One region of the Tsukamurella soli genome, then DNA from elsewhere that is predicted to be linked to it. Evidence: predicted binding sites of a transcription regulator. Region 1 holds the regulator's gene; the other holds the start of a gene.
What was found. The regulator LexA, encoded in region 1, represses DNA repair genes until DNA is damaged. The targets are predictions, from matches to a motif close to CGAACANNTGTTCG.
Positions count from the first base shown of each region.

Region 1 (4,645 bases):
GATCACCGACCTACGTGCCACCGCGCCACTCGCGTGGACGCCCGCCGAGTTCACCGAGCTCGCCGCGACCGTCCGCGCGCGACTAGGCGAGACGCAGCTCGAGTACCTCACGTGCGCGGCTGACGCGATCGCCGCGGCCACCGACGCGCGGGGCCGCATCGCCTCGATCAAGAACGGCGCACCCGCCCGCGACGCTGCCGACGATGTCGCCGAACAGCTCGACAGCCTGCTACTGCCGGGGTTCGTCGCCGCCACCGCGGGGACACACCTGCGGCGGATGCCGAGGTACGCACGCGGGGCCGACCTGCGCCTCGCCGCACTCCCGGGGTCGCTCGATCGCGACGACCGCGGCCTCGTCGTACTCGACCGGATCTACGCAGCGCTCGGGGCCCGCCTCGACGCCCTACCCGAGAGCCGCCGCGACGCCCTGCACGAGCACGTGCACTGGCTGATCGAGGAGCTGCGCATCAGCCTGTTCGCCCAGTCGCTCGGCACCGCCGGATCGGTGTCGGAGAAACGCATCCTGGCGGTGATCGCCGAGGCCGCCTGAGTGTGGCCCCGCACCGCCTCGAACTGCCCCTCGTCAGGCTCGGGTGGCGCGGTTCGCGCGATCGCGCTGAAGCGCCTGGATAGCCGCCTCGAAGTCCTCGATCGTGGTGAAGTCCTGGTAGACCGACGCGAACCGCAGATACGCGACCTCGTCGAGGTCCCGCAGCGGACCGAGAATCGCGAGCCCCACCTCGTGGGACGGGACCTCCGCTGCGCCGCTCGACCGCACCGCGTCCTCCACCTGCTGCGCGAGGCGCTGCAACGCCGCCTCCGAGACGTCGCGTCCCTGGCACGCACGGCGTACGCCCTTCATCACCTTCTCGCGGCTGAACGGCTCGGTGACGCCGTTACGTTTCACCACTGCCAGGACCGCGCTCTCGACCGTCGTGAACCGGCGCCCGCAGTTCGCACACGAACGGCGGCGGCGGATCCCCTGACCGTCGTCGAACACGCGGGAATCGACCACACGGGTGTCCTCGTTCCTGCAAAACGGACAATGCATGCGCTCACCCTCACCGTCGGCCTCGGGCCGCCGCCGGTGCGGCACCACGGCGGTGGCACGGCGCGGGCCGAGTGTCGGGCTCGAGGATACTCGCCCCGGAAACGGTAGGACCGTCGAGCAATCCGCGTGCGCGGTACCGACGACGAGCTGTAGACGACGCTCCCCGACCGGGCGCACGCCTGCCGCGACCCGGCCTCCGAACCATCCCATGCCTCGTGCCTCCGTCATCTCTGTTCTCCCGTCTGCTCGGATCGGACCTAGTACCGCGGGACGACGAGCGTCTGGCCGGCGATGACGTGACCGTCGGCGATACCGTTGATCTCGGCGATCTCCTGCGCGACGGCCGACGCCGGGTGCCCGCCGGCCACAGCGCGGGCGACGTCGGGGAGCGTCTCGCCCGCGCGCACCGTCACGAGCGACGTCTGGTCACGGATCGCGGGGTCCGCTGCGGCGACCTGCCCCCGCGCCACCGTCTCGCCCGCACCGGCCAGGCCCGCGAGACCCACCAGTCCGAGCGCGAGCAGCAGTGCCGCAACGCCGACCGTCACGCACACCCGCACCGAAGGCTGCCCGCGGCGCGCACATCCGCCCGCCCGCGATACCCGCCGCCGCTGCCGTGCGCGCCGCTCAGCCGAGCGTGCCAGCCGTTCGACTCGAACTCCGCGCTCGGCTCGCCAACCCGCGATCGCGGCATCCCGATCGCACCGGTCAGGCGTTCGACCTGTCTCGACGGACAGCTGTTTCGCACCGGTGGACGAAGACACGGTGCCGACAGCTTCCCCACGACGGGACTGCTCTGCCCGCGCTTGCGCCAGGCGCGGGGACATCGCCCGGCTCCGTGCGGGGGCACGGCGCGGATCCCTCAGCGGAAGATCATTGATGTGCTCCTGAACTGCAGCGATGCCGGTGCGATCGATGGTGGTGGTCATGCTCGTCCTCCTGCCGGATGGGTGGTTCCTTGCGGTCATGCAGTCGTTCTACCCGCACCCACCGACAAGTTTCGGTGGACCGCTCGACCGCTACCGCGAACCCGGATGCGATCTCGCCCCGATGTTCGAAGGAATGTCTGTTCGATATCTACCACAGGTCGAGGGTTTCCGGAAGACACGCGCGGAAATTTCTCGAACAGATGTTTGTCACGGTCCGGATGTTCGGCTACAGTGAGATCGACAGCACAGGGGTGTGAGACCGCGAGAAGGTGGCCCTCAAGCCCAGGACATGCGACCCAAGAGGAGGGGAATCCCATGCAGGACGGGGAGGACGACGTGAGCGAGATCGAGACCCCGAAGCAGCGGTATCGAGGCGGCCGCCGCGCGGTCGACGCCGACGGACCGGTGTCCGAGGACCACCTGACCCGCCGGCAGAAGCAGGTGCTCACCGTGATCCGCAAGTCGGTCCGCGAGCGCGGCTACCCGCCGAGCATCCGCGAGATCGGTGATGCCGTCGGTCTCACGTCGACGTCGTCCGTCGCGCACCAGCTGCGCACGCTCGAGCGGCTCGGCTTCCTGCAGCGCGATGCCAACCGTCCGCGGGCGGTGAACGTCCACGGCGCCGAGGAACGCACCGCCAAGGTGATCCAGAAGGTGATGGAGGACGACACCCGGATGCCGGAGCCGGCATTCGTGCCCGTGCTCGGCCGGATCGCCGCGGGGGGGCCCATTCTCGCCGAAGAGGCGGTCGAGGAGATCTTCCCGTTGCCGCGCGAGCTCGTCGGCGAGGGGTCGCTGTTCCTGCTCAGGGTGGTCGGCGAGTCGATGGTCGACGCCGCGATCTGCGACGGCGACTGGGTCGTCGTACGCCAGCAGTCGGTGGCGGACAACGGCGACATCGTGGCCGCCATGCTCGACGGCGAGGCCACGGTGAAGACCTTCCGGCGCACGGGGCGGGACGTGTGGCTGATGCCGCACAACCCGGCGTTCGATCCGATCCACGGCAACGATGCGGTGATCCTCGGCAAGATCGTGGCGGTCATGCGCCGGATCTGACCGGGCCTTGTCCGGTGGCCCGTAGCGCGGCGCGTCGGATCACCCGCCGTGCGCCGTGGCCGCCCACCCCCGAGGTGACCACGCACGCCGCGGCGCCGAGCACAAGCCCGACGACGGCGCCGAGGCTGGGGCGGGTACCGAACATGGCGTACGTCATGAGCGCGGTCACCGACGGAATCACCGCGAAGACCGACGCCGCCGCGACCGCTCCCGCCTGGGCGATCGCGCGGACGTAGAGGGTGGTCGCGACCAGCGAGCTGAGCACGACCATCGCGGCGAGGACCTCGACGGCGCGGACAGGGTGCGGCACCGCCAGGCCGGTCGCGATCGCAGCAATCCCGGCCGGTAGCGCGGAGGACATGAGGCCGACAGCGTTGAGGGTGATCGGGTCCGCCCCACGGCAGAACCGCTGCTGGTAGAGGCCGCCGGAGACCAGGCCGGCGAGCCCGAGCAGCGTGAAGCCGATACCGGCGCCGGCATGAGTGAGGTGGCCGACCGCCGACCAGCAGGCCGCCACGACGGCGGCGAGACCGAGGGCAGCTGCGACCACCTTACGGCCGGTCAGCTTCTCCGCCAACGTGATCCGCGCAGCGAGGGTGGTGACTACCGGGTTCACGGCGATCACGAGCGCCGCGACGGCCGGGGGGACTCCCGCGGTGAGTCCGAGGTACAGCCCCATGAACTGGCCGGCCTGGCCCAGCAGGCCGGCGACCACGGCATGCCGGAGCGCCGCTCCGCACGGCCACCGCCGCCCCGTCGCCCGCACCACGACGGCCATCGCGATGCCGGACAGGCCGAATCGTAGGAACACCAGCAGCATCGGGCTCATCGCGGCGACCCCTAATGCGCCGAGCGGGTAGCCGAATGCCCACAGCAGGATGAGCGGGACTGCGACGACAGGTGAAAGTCTCATGCCCCGATCGTGTCGCCCGATCCCGCTGTCGTCCAACGACGATCTGCGATCACGATCAATCGCGGATATCAATCGATCGAATCGGTACATCGGTCGCTCCGATGGGTGATACTGGTGGCTGTGAGCGATCCCGTGCTCGATATCCTCCCCCTGCGCAGCGTCGTGGCTGTGGCCCGCTGCGGCGGCGTGCACCGCGCCGCGGCGACTCTGCACCTGACCCAGTCCACGGTGAGCGCGCACCTGCGCCGGATCGAGAAGGAGACCGGAGCGGCGGTCGTGGCCAAGGCGGGGCGCGGTATCCGGTTCACCGAGCACGGCGAGCGCCTGCTCGCCGCTGCGGAGCGGATCCTGGCCGCACACGACGAGGCCGTGAGCACGCTTGTTGCACCGTCACGCAAGACGCTCGTCGTGGCCACCATCGAGCACGGTGCCGACCACCTGATCCCAGTGCTCAGCAACCTGCTCAGCGAACTGCCCGGCGGCTACAGCGCGCAGTTCCGCCTGGACCGCAGCGCGTACGTCGCCGACGCGATCGGCGCGGGGGCGGCGGACGTGGCGGTGTTCCTCGCACCCGCCGGGCATCCGGATGCGGTGGGGACGCTACCGCTGTGCTGGTACGCCGCAAAGGATTTCGTCGCCGGTGCCGGCCCGTTGCCCATCATCGTCTTCGACGCGCCGTGCGTGCTCCGCGCGCCC
Region 1 is NZ_BAABFR010000031.1:15,650-20,294, forward strand. Features, by position in the region: gene hrpA (ATP-dependent RNA helicase HrpA) at 1-550, shown strand, start outside; gene nrdR (transcriptional regulator NrdR) at 584-1,051, opposite strand; gene ABD908_RS11715 (LysM peptidoglycan-binding domain-containing protein) at 1,309-1,599, opposite strand; gene lexA (transcriptional repressor LexA) at 2,296-3,036, shown strand; gene ABD908_RS11725 (DMT family transporter) at 3,020-3,949, opposite strand; gene ABD908_RS11730 (LysR family transcriptional regulator) at 4,070-4,645, shown strand, end outside.

Region 2 (4,645 bases), on a different contig from region 1:
GATCGTCGCGTGCCGGCAGTCGGTGCCGCACGTGCAGCGCTTGATCCACCACCTGGAGGATGCGTTGACCGACCTCGAGAAGGCGTTCACGTAAACTTGCCGGGTTGCATGCTGATGAAGGGATCGTGAGGAACCGATGAGCGGCCACTCCAAATGGGCTACCACCAAGCACAAGAAGGCTGCGATCGATGCGAAGCGCGGCAAGCTGTTCGCCAAGCTGATCAAGAACATCGAGGTGGCGGCCCGCACCGGCGGCGGTGACCCCGAGGGCAACCCCACGCTCTACGACGCGATCCAGAAGGCCAAGAAGAACTCGGTTCCCAACGACAACATCGAGCGGGCCCGCAAGCGCGGCGGTGGCGAGGAGGGCGGCGGCGCCGACTGGCAGACCATCACCTACGAGGGCTACGGCCCCAGCGGCGTGGCGGTGCTGATCGAGTGCCTCACCGACAACCGCAACCGCGCCGCCGGCGAGGTGCGTGTCGCCATGACCCGCAACGGCGGCAACATGGCCGACCCCGGCTCGGTGGCGTACCTGTTCACCCGCAAGGGCATCGTGACCCTCGACAAGAACGGTCAGAGCGAGGACGACGTCCTGCTGGCGGTGCTCGACGCGGGCGCCGAGGAGATCTCGGACCTGGGCGAGCAGTTCGAGATCCTCACCGAGCCCACCGATCTCATCCCCGTGCGCAAGGCGCTGCAGGACGCCGGGATCGACTACGAGTCGGCGGAGTCCGGGTTCCGCGCGTCGGTGGAGGTGCCGGTCGACGCCGACGGTGCCCGCAAGGTGTCCCGGCTGATCGACGCTCTCGAGGACAGCGACGACGTGCAGAACGTCTACACCAACATCGACATCTCCGACGAGGTGCTCGCCGAGCTGGACGAGGACTGACCGCGGTGGCCGGGCGAGACACGTGAGGGGAACGTGGCGCGGTCGGCTCGGCCGTGCTCCGATCATCGTGGCGACGGTCGCGGTGCTGGTCGGCGCCGGTGGCGCGGCCGTGTGGACCTCCGGGAACGACCGGACGGTGCCCGGCGCCGTCGCGGCGGGCGTCGACATCGGGGGCATGACCCGCGCGGCCGCCGAGCGTCGGCTCGCCGACCGCACCATGTTCGCTCAGCACGGCCCGGTGACACTGCGGACGCCCGACGGCACCGTCGAACTCCCACCGGCTGAGCTGGGGCTGACCGTCGACGTGCCCGCCACCGTCGACCGCGCCATCGCCGCGCGCACGCCGTGGCGTTCCCTGCTCGGGGTCCTCGGCGGAACGACGACGGTGCCGGCCTCCGGCAGCATCGACCGCACCGTGTTCGACGGTGCCGTGCAGCGATCGGCGGCGACGCTCACGCACGCGATGGTCGACGGTGCCGTCGTGTTCCAGGCGGGCCGACCCGTCGCCGTCGAGCCGGAGACGGGCATCGGGATCGACCTCGGCGCCGCGGCGGCCGCCGTCGCGGCGCGGTGGCCGGGTGCCGGCACGATCGACGTGCCGGTGCGACAGGCGCAGCCGACCGTCACCGCCGCCACCGTCGCCGCCACCCTGCGCGGGCCGGCCGCGGCCGCCGTCGCCTCGGACGTGTCGGTGACCGGCGGCAGGACCACGGCGCACATCACGCCCGCCGACATCGGCACCTTCCTCAGCTACCGCCCGGACGGTCACGGCGGGCTTGCTCCGCAGGTCGACCGGCCCGCGCTGCTGACCGTGGTGCACAAGGAGGTCGGCGCTGTGGCGATCAAGGCGAAGGATGCGGGCTTCGACCTCGCCGGCGCCGCGCCGACCGTCGTACCCGGGACACCGGGCAGGGCACTCGACGTAGAGCCGACCGCGGATGCCGTGGCCGCCGCGGTCGGGGCGACGGGGGCGCACCGCACCGTCGCCGGGGTGTTCGGCGCGACCCGGCCCCGGGTCACCACGGCGCTGGCCGAGTCGCTGGGCATCAAGGAGGTGGTCGGGGAGTTCACCACCGGCGGGTTCGCCGGTGACTCGGGCGTCAACATCCGTCGCATCGCGCGGCAGGTGAACGGCGCGGTGGTACTGCCGGGCGAGACGTTCTCGCTGAACGGCTACACGGGTACCCGCGGTGCGGCGCAGGGATATGTCGAGGCCGGCATCATCAACCACGGCCGCCCCGACCGGGCGGTGGGCGGAGGTATCTCGCAGTTCGCCACTACGCTGTACAACGCGGCGTACTTCGCGGGGCTGGCTGACGCGGGGCACACCGAACACAGCTACTACATCTCGCGGTACCCGCCTGCGCGGGAGGCGACCGTGTACGACGGCACCATCGACCTGAGGTTCCGCAACGACACCCCGTACGGCGTGGTCATCCAGGCGGTGGCCGACTCGTCGACGGTGACGGTGCGGATCTGGTCGACCAAGACCCGCGACGTCAGGTCGATCACCGGGCCGCGGTCGGCCGTGACACAGCCCGGCACTGTCCGCGTGTCCGGCGCGCACTGTATCCCCGCCACCGGGCGGCCGGGGTTCACGGTCTCGGACACCCGGGTGATCACCGACGCGAAGACGGGCGGGCAGATCTCCCGCGAAACGCACACCGTGACATACGACCCCGAGCCCACCGTGGTCTGCGCGAAGTAGTGTCCGGTTCGCCCGGCGCGGTTCTGAGCGCTCGACGTCGTGCGATGCGTCTCGTGTCGCACGCGGAGATTGTCGGAGCCGTGCGCTATCCTCGAACATAGTTTCGCGGCAGGCGGGCGGAAGGCGGTTCGACGGTGCGGGTGATGGGGGTCGACCCAGGGCTCACGAGGTGTGGGCTATCGGTGGTCGAGGGTGCTGGTGGCCGCAAGGTCACCGCGCTCGATGTCGACGTGGTGCGTACGCCGTCGACCATGGAGCTGTCCCAGCGGTTGCTCGCCGTCTGGGACGCCGCCGAGTACTGGATGGACACCCACCGGCCCGACGTGATCGCCATCGAGCGCGTGTTCACGCAGCACAACGTCTCCACAGCGATGGGCACCGCGCAGGCGGGAGGCGTGGTGGCCCTGGCCGCCGCCCGCCGCGACATCCCGGTGCACTTCCACACGCCGTCGGAGGTCAAGGCTGCCGTGACCGGCAACGGCAATGCCGGGAAGGCACAGGTCACGGCGATGATCACGCGGATCCTCGGGTTCCAGAAGGCGCCCGAGCCGGCCGACGCCGCGGACGCGCTCGCGCTCGCGGTGTGCCACTGTTGGCGCGCGCCGATGATCGCGCGGATGGCCGAGGCCGAGCAGAAGGCCGCCGAGCAGCGCAAGGTGTACCAGCAACGGCTCGCCGCGTCGCGGCGCAAGGCCACAGGAACCGGCGGCGGTCCCGTCGGCCGCGGCAGGACGACGGAACGTGTCTCGACACTGGAGGGGAAGACTAGATGATCGCGTCGCTGCGGGGCCCGGTGCTCCACATCGCGCTCGACCACGTCGTGATCGAATGCGGCGGAGTGGGATATCGCGTGCAGGTCGCGCCCACCACTGCGGGCGCCATGACCCGCGGTTCCGAGGCCTCGTTGTTGACATCGATGGTGGTCCGCGAGGACTCGATGACGCTGTACGGCTTCACCGACCCCGACGTGCAGGAGTTCTTCCACCTGCTGCAGACGGTGCAGGGAATCGGCCCGCGGCTCGCGATGGCGGCGATCGCCGTCCTCGACCCTCGCGAGATGGCCCGCGCCATCACCGCGGAGGACATCAAGACGCTGTGCCTGATCCCCGGCGTAGGTAAGCGGGTGGCCGAGCGGATCCACGTGGAGCTCAAGGACAAGATCGCCGCGCCGGGCGGCGCGGGCACCGATGTGGGACCGGGCCCGGCCATCGCCGTCGGCGGGGTCGAGCAGCAGCTCGTCGAGGCGCTCGAGGGGCTCGGATTCTCCACCCGCCAGGCGGAGCCGGCCGTATCGGCGGTGGTCGAGGAGGATCCGGACCGCCCCGTCGCCGACCTGCTACGCGCCGCGCTGCGCCGGTTGGGCAAGGCCTGACATGGCGGTCAACCCGTTCGGCGAGCCGCGCGACGACTTCGCGCGCGAGCTCGACGGCGGATTCGACCAGGCGCGGCTCTCGGGCGGCGACGGTGCCGCGGGAGACACCGACCCGGTGCTGGCCGCCGGCGCGGTCGACGCGCAGGACGACGCGGATACGCTGCGGCCGAAGACGCTCGACGAGTTCATCGGCCAGCCCAAGGTGCGCGAGCAGCTGCAGTTGGTGCTGCACGGGGCGCGCAAGCGCGGGTCCACACCGGACCACATCCTGCTCTCGGGCCCGCCGGGGCTGGGGAAGACGTCGCTCGCCATGATCATCGCGGCTGAGATGGGGTCGGCGCTGCGCGTGACGTCCGGACCGGCGCTCGAGCGCGCCGGCGACCTGGCGGCGATGCTGTCCAATCTGGTCGAGGGCGACGTGCTGTTCATCGACGAGATCCATCGCATCGCCCGCCCGGCCGAGGAGATGCTGTACCTGGCGATGGAGGACTTCCGCGTCGACGTCGTGGTGGGCAAGGGGCCGGGTGCCACGTCGATCCCGCTGGATGTGGCGCCGTTCACGCTGGTCGGTGCCACCACGCGGTCGGGATCGCTCACCGGCCCGCTGCGCGACCGGTTCGGCTTCACCGCGCACATGGACTTCTACGACACCCCCGACCTGATCCGGGTGATC
Region 2 is NZ_BAABFR010000118.1:4,249-8,893, forward strand. Features, by position in the region: gene ABD908_RS23615 (WS/DGAT/MGAT family O-acyltransferase) at 1-94, shown strand, start outside; gene ABD908_RS23620 (YebC/PmpR family DNA-binding transcriptional regulator) at 137-892, shown strand; gene ABD908_RS23625 (VanW family protein) at 915-2,600, shown strand; gene ruvC (crossover junction endodeoxyribonuclease RuvC) at 2,735-3,373, shown strand; gene ruvA (Holliday junction branch migration protein RuvA) at 3,370-3,972, shown strand; gene ruvB (Holliday junction branch migration DNA helicase RuvB) at 3,974-4,645, shown strand, end outside.
Region 2: the regulator LexA is predicted to act here: its motif matches at 2,693-2,706, upstream of ruvC (crossover junction endodeoxyribonuclease RuvC).